Regions from separate parts of the Kitasatospora sp. NPDC088346 genome, predicted to be linked through region 3. Evidence: riboswitches for the same ligand, from Rfam matches in the RefSeq annotation. Region 3 holds a riboswitch; each other region holds the start of a gene.
The links. Region 3 has a riboswitch for cyclic di-AMP ahead of ACIOFR_RS04955 (hypothetical protein). Riboswitches for the same ligand answer to the same signal wherever they lie in the genome.
Positions count from the first base shown of each region.

Region 1: another riboswitch for cyclic di-AMP. It lies ahead of ACIOFR_RS23550 (transglycosylase family protein); the one in region 3 lies ahead of ACIOFR_RS04955 (hypothetical protein).
Region 2: another riboswitch for cyclic di-AMP. It lies ahead of ACIOFR_RS02250 (NlpC/P60 family protein); the one in region 3 lies ahead of ACIOFR_RS04955 (hypothetical protein).

Region 1 is NZ_JBIURH010000019.1:49,177-51,428, reverse strand. It holds gene ACIOFR_RS23555 (WhiB family transcriptional regulator) at 1-325, opposite strand, end outside; cyclic di-AMP (ydaO/yuaA leader) riboswitch at 720-870, shown strand; gene ACIOFR_RS23550 (transglycosylase family protein) at 876-1,907, shown strand; gene ACIOFR_RS23545 (AEC family transporter) at 2,092-2,252, shown strand, end outside.
Region 2 is NZ_JBIURH010000001.1:502,349-504,600, reverse strand. It holds gene ACIOFR_RS02250 (NlpC/P60 family protein) at 202-1,284, opposite strand; cyclic di-AMP (ydaO/yuaA leader) riboswitch at 1,295-1,482, opposite strand; gene ACIOFR_RS02245 (NlpC/P60 family protein) at 1,873-2,252, opposite strand, start outside.
Region 3 is NZ_JBIURH010000002.1:305,939-308,190, forward strand. It holds gene ACIOFR_RS04955 (hypothetical protein) at 1-1,122, opposite strand, end outside; cyclic di-AMP (ydaO/yuaA leader) riboswitch at 1,124-1,295, opposite strand; gene ACIOFR_RS04960 (helix-turn-helix domain-containing protein) at 1,446-2,252, opposite strand, start outside.

The DNA.
Region 1 (2,252 bases), on a different contig from region 3:
GCGAGGCCTGCTCGCCCAGGTCGATCAGGTCGCCCAGCTGACGGCCGAACCTCCGCCGTTCGGCCGGGGTGAGCCCACCCCAGACACCGTCCCGCTCTTCGTGCACCAGCGCGCTGCGCAGGCAGGCCTCGCGCACCGGGCAGTGCCGGCAGACCTCCTTGGCCGCCTCCACCCGGGGCCCGGTGTCCTGCCGGCGCGCCCCGAAGAAGAGGTCCGGGTCCACCTGGCGGCAGCCCGCGGCCTCCAGCCCGGGCAGCACACCGACGCGGGCCGGCCGGCGCCGGGCCGTGGCGGTCGGCGCCCCGGTGATCGACTGTACGGACATGGGCGGCCTCCCTGGTCGAGCTGTCGAGCTGGTCCCACACCGGACAAGACGTGGCGGAGGGGGTCGGCGGTTCGGCCGGAGGGCGTCGAAATCCCCGGAGAGGCGGGCGGGCCGGGTGCGGGCCGGCCGTCGGCCGGGGGACCCGGGAGCGCCTTCGAGCGCTGGTCGCAGACGTGCCGGGGGCCGTGCGCCGTCGAACCTCCGGGGTCTCGGGACCGCCGGTCCCGGCCGGGGCGGAGGGGGGGTTGACGGGCCGCCGGTCGGGGGTGTCGTGATGATTGTGTGATGCTCAGTATGCAGGCTTGTTATTGAGGCGTGGATCCCTCTAATCTCCCGAGCAGCCCGCTGCTGCGGGCGCCCGGAACGCGGCACGCCCAACCCTGCCCACCGCGCCACGGGACGATCGAAAGACCCTGGGCAGGGGCGGGGGACCCAGGTTTTTCCGCCGATCCCCCTCGGCTTGGGGTGAAGCCGCGCCCGGCGCGGCCGGGCCACCTCCCGGTCCGAACCCGACAGCTCACCTCGCAGGCGTGCGGAGAGGGATGACTGAATGGTCTTTTCGGGTTCCGGGCGTCACCGCCGTCCCACCCAGGCCGACCGGGCCGTGGCGGCCGCCGGCGTGGCGGGTGTCGGTCTCGCGCTTCCGTTGCTGACCGCGACCGGCGCACACGCCGCCACGGCCGACACCTGGCAGACGGTCGCCCAGTGCCAGACCGGCGCGGACTGGAACGGCGATCCCGGCACCGGACACTACGGGGGCCTCGGACTCACGTTGCGGACCTGGGTGGCGTACGGCGGCGACGAGTTCGCCTCGCAGCCCGACCACGCCACGCCCGAGCAGCAGGTCATCGTCGCCGAGCGGCTGCTGGCCGGCCACGGCCCGAGCCTGTGGCCCACCTGCGGCCCCGCCGCCGGGCTGCCCGCGCAGACGGCCACCCCGGCCCCCGCGCCGACCGAGACCACGCCGGACACCGGTCCCCGGGTCCGCGGCGACGGCGCGGCCGTGCCGCAGTACTTCACGCCGACCACCACCCCCGACGCGACCACCGCTCCGGCGCAGCCGGGCGCCTCCCCGCAGATCTCCACCGACCTTCCGGGGACCCTGCCGGGCGCCCTGCCGACCGACCAGCCGTCGGGCCTGCCGACCGGCCAGCCCAGCGGGCTGCCGACCGACCAGCCGACCATCGTGCCGCAGCCCGGTGTCACCCCGCCGGCCACCCCGGCCCCCGGGGACCCCACGGCGACCACCCCCGTCACCCCCGCGCCGACCGGCACGGCCCCCACCGGCACCGCCTCGCCCGGCGCCGACCTTCCGGTGCCCGGCGCCTCCCCCAGCGGCACGCCGACCGCCGCCCAGGACACGACCGCGGCGTCCGCGCCGACCACCCGGGCCGCAGCGGTGACCGCCGCCGTCGCCGAGCCGGCCCCGCCGAACACCTACACCGTCGCGCCCGGCGACACCCTCTCCACCATCTCCGACTCGCTGACGCTGGGCGGCTGGAAGGGGCTGTACGCGCAGAACCCGACGGTCGGCACCAACCCCGACCTGATCCGTCCCGGCCAGGTGCTCAACCTGCCCTGAGCCACCGGCTCGGCCGCCGTTCCCGGGCGGTCCCGGTGGGTGCCCGGCACCCACCGGGACCGCCCGCGGTGCGTCGGGGTGCGTTCGGGGACGCACGGGCGGGCGGCCCCGCCGCCGGCGGCCGGCGGCGGCCCTGGCAGACTGGCGCCCGCGGCCCGTGCCCGACGATCCAGACCGAGGTTCCATGCAGTCGCTGCTGTCCGGTTTCGCCCCGATCTGGGTGCTCACCGCGGTCGGCTACCTGGTGGCGCGGACGGGACTGCTGGGCGAGCAGGCCGAGGCGGTGCTCGGCCGGTTCGTGTTCCACGTGGCGATGCCCGCCGCACTGTTCACGATGCTGGCGGG
Region 2 (2,252 bases), on a different contig from region 3:
GCCGTCCGTGCGGAGGTCCGGGGGCAGACGTTAGCGAGTCAGGCCGAGCTAGTCCAAACCCCTCCAGCAGCGAATATTTGACCACTAATCGGACACCTGGCCCACCGCTCGGTCCCGCCGCAGGCCGGCGGCCGTGACGCCACCGGCCCGGCACTCACGGGGAGTGCCGGGCCGGTGGACGTGGACGGGGACGCGACGGCGTCAGGGCCGCACGATCGCGTTGATCGGCGCCATGGTGGCGGTCTCGTAGCGGACCACGGAGCCGGTGTGCGGGGCGTGGATGACCTGGCCGTTGCCGACGTACATCGCGACGTGGCTGGCGTCGCTCCGGTAGATGATCAGGTCGCCGGGCTGGGCGTTGGCGATGTTGGTGCCGACGTTGGTGCCGGCGCCGCGCTGGTCCTGCGAGGTCCGCGGCAGGGACACGCCGGCCTGCGCGTAGGCCCACTTCATGAGGCCGGAGCAGTCGAAGCTGCTCGGACCGGCCGCGCCGTAGGAGTACGGGCTGCCCAGCTTGGACTGGGCGGCGGCGATCGCGGCGGCGGCGTGCGAACCGGCCGGCACGTTGACGGCGATGTCCGTACGGGCCGAGTCGCGGGAGGCCCGCTCGGGGGCCGGGGCGGCGGTCGCCTTGGCCTTGGCCTCGGCGGCGGCCTTGGCCTCGGCAGCGGCGAGCTCGTCACGCTCCTGCTGGGTGAGCGTCTCCAGAAGGGCGGTCGCCTTGGCGATCTTCGCCTGGACCTCCTCCTTGTCGGCCTTCAGCCGCTTGGCGGTGGTGTCCAGCTCGGCGAGCTTCTGCTCGGCCTCGTGCTTCTGCTGGTCGAGCTTGCCCTGCTCGTCCTTGAAGGCCTTCAGCACGTCGGCCTGCGAGCTGCCGACCTGGTTCATCGCGCCGGCCTGGTTGAGGAAGGAGTCCGGGCTGGCGGAGAGCATCAGCTGCACGGTCTGCGGGATCCCACCGGTGCGGTACTGCTCGGCGGCGATCTCCCCCAGGCTGCCCTGAATGGTGCTCACCTGCGCCTGCTGGCGGGCGACCTGGTCCTGCATCTGGGAGACCTGCTTCTGCAGGTTCTGCTCCTTCTCGACCGCGGCGTTGTACTCCTCGGTCTTGGACTCGGCCTCCTCGTTGAGGGCGTCGACCTGGGCCTTGACCTGGTCCTTGGTCGGAGCCGGGTCGGCGTGCGCACCGGACTGCGAGGAGAGCGCCACGGCGGTGGCGGCGGCGGCCGTCAGGATGGAGACGCGGGCCCGGCCTGCGGGCTTGGGACGACGATGGGACGCCACGAAGGCGGACTCCTTCTTCCTCACACCGCCTACCGGGTGAGCTGACGGGTTCGGGCCGGAAGACAAGCCCTACAACGCCTCACCGACTGCCCGTCAGGCGCGCGGACCAACTCCGCGCGCCGCCCCTGCGGTCGACCTGGCGCCGATTCACCCCGAGGAACGTGGTTCCCCGGCTCCGATGCACAGCACCCCCTCAGGGGCTCCCCCACAGGCAGTCAGACTGCCCGGCTGCTTCTCGGACTCGGCGGTGACCACCGTTGCCACCCGGGCTGGGTGGACGACTGCGCGGCGGTCCGTGACATGACCCTAGTAACCCATCCGTGATCCGTTCAAATCCTTGTCGGAAAAAAGTCGGAATCATTGCCATGTTTGATTCCGATTACGACCGACAGTGACAGAACACCTACCCAGGGCTGATAAATACTCAGCATATGGTCGCACAATGAAACGCCCGGCGTGTCGGAGATCACAGCGGGATCTCGACCCGTCCGGGCGTGTCATGGAGCGTCAACTAGCCCCTCAAGAGGGCAAATGTCCGAAATGGGACTGCAGGGTCGGGGTGTCGATCCCGTCCCGGAGCGACCGGTCTCAGACCCGTCGGATGGTCTTGATCGGCATGGCGTCGGCCTTCATCACCTTCACCACGTCACCGGTGCGCGGGGCGTGCACCACCAGGCCGTTGCCGATGTACATCGCCACGTGGTGGGCGTCGCTGTGGTAGATCACCAGGTCGCCCGGCTGGGCGTTGGCGATGTTGGTGCCGACGTTGGTGCCGACGGTCGCCTGGCTCTGCGAGGTGCGCGGCAGCGAGACGCCGGCCTTCGCGTACGCCCAGACCATCAGACCCGAGCAGTCGAAGGTGCTCGCGCCGGTGGCGCCCCAGACGTAGGCCGAACCGCGCTTGCCCATGGCGGCGTCCACCGCGACACCGGCGTAGCCGCCGGGGGCCGGGAGGTTGGCCAGGTCGA
Region 3 (2,252 bases):
CGAGGGAGCCGGGTGGTACTGGCCCGCGCTCAGCGACAGGTTGAGGATCAGGTACGCGGACCAGTTGGCGCCGACCCCGGTGTTGTCCGAGAAGACCTTGGTGCCGTTGACGTACCAGTCGACCGAGTTGGCGCCGTAGTAGGTGCCGATGGTGACCCACTTGTCCTTCGCGACCGCACCGGCGTCGGTGTAGTACTTCGAGCCGGACTTGACGTGGTTGGTCAGCTCCAGCAGGTTCGGGTTGTCCGGGTGGTACTCGAAGGAGTCGATCTCCCCGTTGCCGTTCTTCCAGGTCCACAGGGCCGGCCAGGCTCCGGTGCCGGAGGGCAGCTTGACCCGGGTCTCGGCGTAGTCGCCGGTCTTCACCTGGAAACCCTCGGCGGAGTACTCGGTGGTGAGCAGTCCGGTGTCCCAGGCCTGCTTGCCGTTCTCCAGCTTGTTGGCGCCCGGCTTGGCGGTGAAGTTCGCGCTGCCGCCGGAGACGCTCACGCCGCTCTTGCTCAGCCAGTCGAGCTTGTTGTCGTCCGGGTTGTGGTTGCCGTAGCGGTACGAGCTGCTCCTGTCCGTGGTCCAGCGCGACGCGGAGAGGCTGTCGAACTCGTCCGACCAGGTCAGCGACTTGCCCGCGACCGGGGCACCGGCGCCGGGGGTGGGCGTCGGGGTCGGCGCGGGGGTGGGGGTGGGGGTGGGGGTGGGCGCCGGGGCCGGGGTGGTCGAGCCGCCGACCGTCAGCGTCTGCGAGGGCAGGTTGTGCCAGGCGTTGGCGGAGTCCTGCCAGAAACCGAACTGGGTGTACGTGCCGGCCGGCAGGGTGCGGGCGGCGCTGGTGAAGGTCGTCCCGCCCGGGCAGATCTGGACGTTGGAGGTGTTGCCGGGGAAGTCCAGGTTGTGCCCGGCGGCGTCGCGGACGCCGACCCCGAGGGTCTTGGCGGTGAAGCAGCCCGAGGAGTGCACCGTGAGGGTGGCCTTGGTGGCGGTGTCGGCCGCCATGGCGGTCGGCGACAGGCGGTCCTGGGTCACCGTCGGACCGGCGGCCTGCGCCTGGCCGACCAGCGGGACGCCGGCGAGTACGGTCGCTCCGGCCAGCAGGCCGAGGCGGGCGGGGGTCGGTGAAAGTCGCATGGCGGTTCCTCTGCGACGCCTGCGAGGTGAGCTGTCGGGTTCGGGCACGAGGCTGCCCGGCCGCCGGTGGGGAGCGGCTTCACCCCGAGCCGCGCGCCCGGCTCCGGAGGGAGCGGGGCGCGACGGCGACAAACCTGGTTCCCCCGCTCCTGTCCAGAAGGTGGGTCGGGTGTCCGCCGCCGGGTGGACAGGACTAGGCGTCCCGACCGCGGGTCTGCCCAGCCGGGCATCCCGTGCAGGCTAGGCAGATGGGTCGCATACCGACAATGAGACGTCCCTCACAGCCCGCCTGCCCCCACGTCCGCGACCGCGCCCCCTGTGCGCTACCAGAATCGGGGCTGCCCGGGGATGCCCTCCAGGTCCGCGAGGACCAGCTCGCGGTCCTCGGGGGCGGCGATCTCCTCGGCGGCGGCCAGGGCCTGCTCGGTCCACTCCCTGGCCCGGTCCCGGTCCCCCGCCACAGCCGTCGCCCGGGCCAGCGCCTCGTACGCGAAGGCCAGGTCCCAGTCGCCGATCGCGTGGGCGCGGCAGATCTCCAGCCCGCGCCGGGCGTGGTACAGCGCGGGCTCCGCCCGGCCGAGCACCGCGTACACCCGGGAGCACTGCCACTCGCCCCGGCTGAGGTTCACGGCGGTGCCCACCTGCCCCCAGTGGTGCCGTGAGGCGTGCGCCATGTGCACCATCCGGTCGTCGTCCTCCACCGAGCGGTCCTCCCGCTCCAGCAGCCGCCAGACCCCGTTGAACAGGTCCACCGCGAGCTGCCGCTCGTCCCCGGGGGCCGTGGCCCCCGCTCCGTCCTCACCCATGAGCGACTCCGTCCCTTCCTCGATCAGATGATCCGTCCGGTGGACGGCGCCGCGCAGCCGGTCCAGCCGGGCCTGCAGCCGCCGCCGGTGCGTGGCGAGCACCTGCGGCACCCGGCCGCCGTCGCCGGCATCGGCGGCGGCCAGGCACTCCCGGACCTCCTCCAGCGGCAGGTCGACCGCCCGCAGCGCCCGCACCAACCGCGCCCCGGCCACCTGCTCGGGCCGGTAGTACCGGTAACCGGTGCCCCGGTCGACCTCGGCCGGCCGCAGCAGGCCGATCCGGTCGTAGTGCCGCAGGGCCTTGGCCGTCAGGCCCGTGCGCCG